Synechococcus sp. PCC 7335: one gene and its partner. The protein of the gene in region 1 interacts with the protein of each later gene in a pairwise test. Links are inferred from orthologs where the notes say so. Each region holds a gene or a part of one and is shown in the gene's direction. Other genes may lie near its edges.

Region 1 (3,109 bases):
AATCAACCTTTTCAAGAACCTGGCTTGATTGACGCTCAAGGTTACTGGATGCCGCGCGACAGCTTTTCTAAGCTAGGCGCAGAAATCGCGATCCCCACTTTTACAGTTGAAGGAATGCGCCCTGGCTATGCCGGCACCTGGCAAGTGATTTATCATGAAATTCAGCGTAGCCCTGTTAAGATCACAGCAATCAATTGGAGTGATCCAAACAATCTAATTTTGCGCAGTGAGCTAGGCTTGGTGCATATTGGTGCGTATGGGGATCATTTTGCAGCACAGCTAGCGGCATTAGATCAGCTGCGATCGCTCAGCCAAAAAGTCGATCTAGAGCAAGTAGCCTTCATTGATCTCAAGGACCCCAAAAATCCTGTCATCGAAACCTTACAAGCGGCCGGTCAATCCTTGTAGTACTGCCGAACGCAGCTAGGTTAGGACAACGTTTGGCTTTTTAAGCAAGTTCCTTTATAGTTGACTCAATTCGGTGCGGAGAAAGAAAAGTCAGTCGAGCGCTATTCCTAATTTCTTGATGGGTTAGAGTTGCGCTGACCCAAATTGACCATTTCATACTTATGCTTAAGTTCGTTGATTCTTAGCTATCTAGCTCTATAAACTTTTCCTGAAGGAAACAACCCAACGAGATTGCTAGGTAAAGAGACCATAAAAGGCAGCCGAGAGGTAACGGCTAATGACGTTGGCACTCTTAAAACTCTGTTGTATCAGTCGGTTTCTCTTAGTTAACTTGTACTCTATTCCTTGAGTTAACTCTATCCTCTACTTATACACGTTAGACAAACATATCAGCTCGCCCTATGAATAACGCATCCCTTCACACAGATTCTTATGCGAACGATGGGTCAGGTGTACAATCAGTTACTGCAGCTAGTAATGGCAGTGCGCTGTCAGCGGAAGAGCCGATGAACGGAGATATAGTACCAAGCAGCGTTGCAAGAATTAAGGTGATCGGTGTCGGTGGCGGTGGCTGTAATGCTGTGAACCGGATGATAGACACTGGGTTGGTAGGTATTGAGTTTTGGACGGTAAATACCGATGCTCAGGCACTGACCTATTCAAGCACAACGAATGCAATGCAGCTTGGGCAGAAGCTCACTAGAGGTCTAGGCGCTGGCGGTAATCCCTCTATTGGACAAAAAGCGGCAGAAGAATCTCGCGATGAAATCTTTCAAGCTTTAGAGGGATCAGACCTAGTCTTTATTACCGCAGGCATGGGCGGGGGAACCGGTACCGGGGCCGCTCCGGTCGTGGCTGAGTGTGCGAAAGAAGCGGGTGCTTTGACTGTGGGCGTGATTACTCGCCCGTTCACGTTTGAAGGTCGGCGGCGAACGTCTCAAGCAGACAGCGGCATCGCGGCACTGCAAGCTTGTGTTGATACCTTAATCATTATTCCAAACGATAAGCTGCTGTCTGTGATTTCTGAGCAAACACCAGTGCAAGAAGCGTTTCGAGTGGCTGATGATATTTTGAGGCAGGGCGTTCAAGGCATTTCAGACATCATTACTATCTCTGGTCTAGTTAACGTCGATTTTGCCGATGTGAGAGCAGTGATGGCTGATGCCGGCTCGGCGCTGATGGGAATTGGCGTAGGCTCTGGTAAATCTAGAGCTAGAGAGGCCGCGATCGCAGCGACCTCCTCCCCACTGCTAGAAACCTCTATCAACGGTGCAGGGGGCGTCGTCTTTAATATCACAGGCGGAAACGATCTGACCCTACATGAAGTCAACCAGGCCGCTGAGATTATCTATGAGTCGGTAGATCCCAATGCAAATATCATCTTTGGGGCGGTGATCGATGACCGCTTGCAAGGTGAGGTTCGAATCACAGTGATCGCCACAGGCTTTAGTATGGAGAGTCGCAGCATTCCTTCTATGGCTAGCTCCAAGGTAACACCAATGGATCGCACGTCGGGCCTCTCTCTAGAAGAATCTAGTTTGCCCCTAAAAGAGGAATCGACCGAAGAAGTGAAGACTCCACCAGTAATTTCACCCAATCTAGATATTCCTGATTTCTTACAGCGTCGTCGTAATCGATGAGTGCGATCCCGGTTGCCCTAACAATCGCAGGTTCTGATAGCGGTGGCGGCGCAGGTATCCAGGCTGACTTACGTACGTTCTCGTTTCATCGAGTTCATGGGACTAGCGCACTGACTTGTGTGACCGCTCAAAATACAATGGGCGTTAGTCGCGTGGATGCGTTGGCACCTGAGGCTGTGATTGCTCAGATCACGGCAGTTGTTAGCGATATGGGTGTGCAAGCAGCTAAGACGGGGATGCTGCTAAATCAGGAGATCATCGAGGCAGTAGCCAAGTATCTGAAGGCACAGCCAGTTGAACAGCTAGTGGTTGATCCAGTAATGGTTTCACGAGCTGGAGCTAAGCTGGTTGATGACGGTGCGATCGCCGCGCTGATAAATCAACTGTTACCCTTAGCGACCGTCTTGACTCCAAATCGCTACGAAGCTCAAATCTTAGCGGCTATGCAAATTGATACGCTAGCCGATATGCAGTTGGCTGCTAAAAAAATTCATGATCTCGGCTCGAAGACTGTGGTAGTCAAAGGAGGTGGCTTCGAGAACGAGCTGCGCGGGATAGATGTTTGGTTCGATGGTCAGCAATTAGAGACTTTGACTACTGAGCTAGTGAATACGAAGAATACGCATGGAACTGGATGTACCCTTTCTAGTGCGATCGCAGCTAATCTTGCCAAAGGGAAATTGCCCTTCACCGCTGTAGTTGAAGCCAAACACTACGTCACACAGGCGCTAAGACACGCACTCTCGATCGGCCGTGGCCAAGGACCGGTAGGACATTTTTATCCACTACTAAGTAGTCACGATTCTTGATCACTAGGCCAAATTGACTCCCAGTCACGGCAGCTATCAGTTTCTGGCCCATAGGGATGCATTGCACAGACCATCATTTCATCGCCGTACACTGTCCCATGATAGTTGCGGCAGCCTACGCAGGTCGGATGGTTTTGTAGCCAAGGATTAACAGTGTGAGTCACAGGCATGGCCACTTCTGCTATCCAAGGGGTGAGATGCTGGTCTACGTAGAGAAATCCAGCTTCTAGTGAGTCATCTATCTGATCGCTC
Region 2 (3,297 bases), 790 kb from region 1 along the record:
ACTATCATTCGAGCCGATTGGCCGAGTTGAGTCAAAGCAAATAATTGAGCAGCGATTACGGCTTATTCGTCGTACGGGCCATCAGACAGAATACGAGCACCTACAAAAAACATATAAGCAGACTTTCTAAGTATGTCCCTTGGGCCGTCTCATTTAGGATCAAAAGACGAGTTATCTGCTCGGTTAGCTCACATTCGGCAGCAGGTTCCCCCTTCTGTGCGAATCATTGGTGTTACCAAAACTTTCTCGTCTGATATTGTTCGCCAAGCCTATGACGCTGGCTTCAGAGAATTTGCGGAAAACAAAGTGCAAGAAGGAATAGCTAAACAGGCTAAGCTAAGTGATCTTACGGATATCACTTGGCACTTCATCGGCCATATCCAGTCGAACAAAGCGTTGAAAGTAGTCGAAAACTTCGACTGGATTCACTCGGTAGATAGTCTAAAGCTAGCAGCACGGCTCAATCGACAGGCGAAGTCTTTGGGTAAGCGACCTAGCTGCTGTCTACAAGTTAAGCTAGCCCCGGACCCAGCTAAAACTGGATTTGAAATAGAAACACTCTTGTCTGGACTAGCCGATCTAGATCAGCTATCGGCGCTTGATATTCGCGGGCTAATGGTGATTCCGCCATACGGACTAACCAATGTGCAAGTTCGAGCAATCTTTGAAAAAGGTGCAGCGTTGGCACAAGAGATTGCTGGGCGATCGCTAGTCAATATAAAGATGGATCAGCTCTCGATGGGAATGTCTGGCGATTTTGAGCAGGCGATCGCAGCTGGTGCCACTATGATTCGGATTGGCCGCGGGCTGTTTGGGCAGCGATAAAATTGACTACACTTTGTGACTACGCTTCTCTAAACTCTCTTAGCTTTATAGCACTTCGCCTTATAGCACTTCGGCTAACGTCTCTTTTCTAAACGTGGCAAAGAACGCACAAAAAACTCTTGACATATTATCAAAACCATGGCGTAATGCTGATGACTCTAAAATTGAGTGTTCTAGAAAACTAAGTAGCTAACTCCGGTATCCTCTAATACGTTTTGGCATGTAAATGTCACAGTCGTATGTAGGAAAAAATTTTATAAGCCAAAGTAGTCAAAGTAGAAAGAAATCCAGGACTTTATTCCTAATAATTTATTTTTAGCTCAACTTTGATGACTACCTTTGGCTATAAATCAAAACTTCTGTCATTTACGAATTCTCACTTGGACACAGCGGTCTTCTTGTTAGCTGACCTTAGTAGCTAGAGGCTCGTTGGTAGGCCACGTTAACAACTATTGTTAGCGATGAATGGACTACATTCTGCTAGTAAAGAGGGAATTCCATTCAGAAGAACTTAGTTTTATTGACACAATTCTACGTAGCGCTTTTAATAACCTAGTTACCGCGTAGGGTCATGCCAGGTCATCAATAATCGTGTTGGAGCAAAAGTTAATGAGTGGTCTAGTTGGGAAGATTAAGGATTTTGTTGGATTGAATGGTCTAGCAGACTACGAGTATGAGTACGAAGAAGTAGAAGGCGATGAGTATCAAAACCTCTACGAAGAAGAGAATACTGAGTCTGAAGCCCACGTACCCCCAATGCCTATTGAGGAGATGGAGCGTCCTGCCCGTCGACGTATTCGTGAAAGAGTGCTATCTACTGAATCTGGAATGGTGTCAATGAACAACGTGATTGGTATGCCCGGTACAACAAATGGAATGTCCGAAGTGATGGTGATGGAACCACGCACGTTTGAAGAAGTACCACAAGCCATTCGGGCTTTGCGCGAGCGTAAGTCTGTCGTGCTCAACTTGACTATCATAGATCCTGACCAAGCTCAACGCGCTGTTGACTTCGTCGCAGGAGGTACCTACGCTATGGATGGCCATCAGGAACGTATCGGCGAGAGTATCTTCCTCTTCACGCCTAGCTGTGTTCAAGTCAGTATGCCGACCAGAAGCGAAGATAGTTTTATCGACCAAGAAACTGAGAACGACTCTCACGAGGCTATACCGACGCCTGCATGGGCAACTGCAACTGAGCAAATCGTTCGGATGGCATAGACTGGCATAGTACTATGGCCAGCCTAGCGCTGACTGCTCGCTAGGCTAGCTAACAAACTAGCTAAAAAATAGGTTTGTCCAGTGCTTGGTTAACTTCAGTATCTTCACTCTAGTATCACAGAGTGAAGCTAAAGTCACTCTAAGATTAGGCTCATAGATAATAGGCCTAATAGGCATTGAGATTTCATAGAGGCTAGCTTATAAGCTGACAAAACCAAACCAACACAGTCTGGCAAAGCAAAGAGCTTTATCACTTTATTTCTTAGATACTTCGAAAAGCGCTGTTACCAATAGGATGACTTCTCCTGATGTAGTGGCTATTCGCGGTATGCTATGGATGAAATTTGGTGAGGGCTGTGTTCTTGTCTGTAAGACTTGGCATTATCGGTGGCGGGGTGATGGGCGAAGCCCTGTTATCCCGCCTTCTTGGTCAGGGCCTGTATACCGCTGAAGAAGTGGTACTTAGTGAGCCTTCGCCCGAACGCCGGCAGGTACTCTTCGAGCAGCATTCAATCAAGACAACAGATAACAATCGAGAAGTCCTTGAGGCGAGTAATGTTGTGTTACTTGCTATCAAGCCCCAAGTTTTTGACATAGTTTCTAAGGACTTTCAAGGTGTGCGCTGTGAGATACCGCCTTTGGTCCTTTCTATTCTAGCTGGGGTGCCCCTGTCTAAGCTGGAATCGGCAATGCCTGGCTGGCCTGTCGTGCGAGCGATGCCGAATACACCTGCTACAGTAGGCCGTGGGATGACAGCGATCGCGCTCGGGACTCGTACGCTTACCGAACACGGTGATCTCGCTCAGAAAATCTTCGCGGCGATGGGACAAGTGGTGAAGGTACCCGAAGCCATGTTAGATGCGGTCACCGGACTCTCTGGCTCTGGCCCTGGCTATGTGGCAATCGTGATCGAAGCACTAGCAGATGGCGGGGTAGCTGCTGGCTTACCCCGGGCTATTGCCAATCAGCTCGCATTGCAGACTGTACTAGGGACCGCTGAGCTGATTCAGAAAACAGGGATGCATCCAGCTGAGTTGAAAGACCGGGTAACAAGTCCTGGTGGAACAACAATTGCGGGCATTGCCTGTCTAGAGGAATTAGGATTGCGCTCTGCTTTGATCGAGGCGGTACGAACAGCCAGTTCGCGATCGCGTGAGCTAGGTAAGCCTGCGAATGGAAAGCCACTTAGCTAAAAGTCACCGAGCAAATAAAACGCTAGCTTAAGAAGACAGTCTGATCAAAACCCATCCG

Evidence for each region.
Region 2: the proteins of ftsZ (region 1) and S7335_RS29410 interact in binary tests that used the Bacillus subtilis proteins (3 or more experiments, as listed by UniProt). The link is inferred for Synechococcus sp. PCC 7335 from one-to-one orthologs.

Annotation. Positions count from the first base shown.
Region 1 is NZ_DS989904.1:1,073,020-1,076,128, forward strand. Bases 146-2,928 are described here. They hold ftsZ (cell division protein FtsZ), read left to right. Parts: upstream 146-809; coding sequence 810-2,048; downstream 2,049-2,928. Other genes in these bases: S7335_RS04810 (cell division protein FtsQ/DivIB), read left to right, coding at 146-408; thiD (bifunctional hydroxymethylpyrimidine kinase/phosphomethylpyrimidine kinase), read left to right, coding at 2,045-2,857; S7335_RS04825 (hypothetical protein), read right to left, coding at 2,845-2,928. Also shown: more of S7335_RS04810, read left to right, coding at 1-145; more of S7335_RS04825, read right to left, coding at 2,929-3,109. UniProt on the Bacillus subtilis protein: Essential cell division protein that forms a contractile ring structure (Z ring) at the future cell division site. The regulation of the ring assembly controls the timing and the location of cell division.
Region 2 is NZ_DS989904.1:287,655-290,951, forward strand. Bases 270-3,240 are described here. They hold S7335_RS29410 (cell division protein SepF), read left to right. Parts: upstream 270-1,434; coding sequence 1,435-2,046; downstream 2,047-3,240. Other genes in these bases: S7335_RS01230 (YggS family pyridoxal phosphate-dependent enzyme), read left to right, coding at 270-825; proC (pyrroline-5-carboxylate reductase), read left to right, coding at 2,409-3,239. In the rest of the region: transcriptional coactivator PipX, read left to right, coding at 1-130; more of S7335_RS01230, read left to right, coding at 133-269. UniProt on the Bacillus subtilis protein: Cell division protein that is part of the divisome complex and is recruited early to the Z-ring. Probably stimulates Z-ring formation, perhaps through the cross-linking of FtsZ protofilaments. Its function overlaps with FtsA.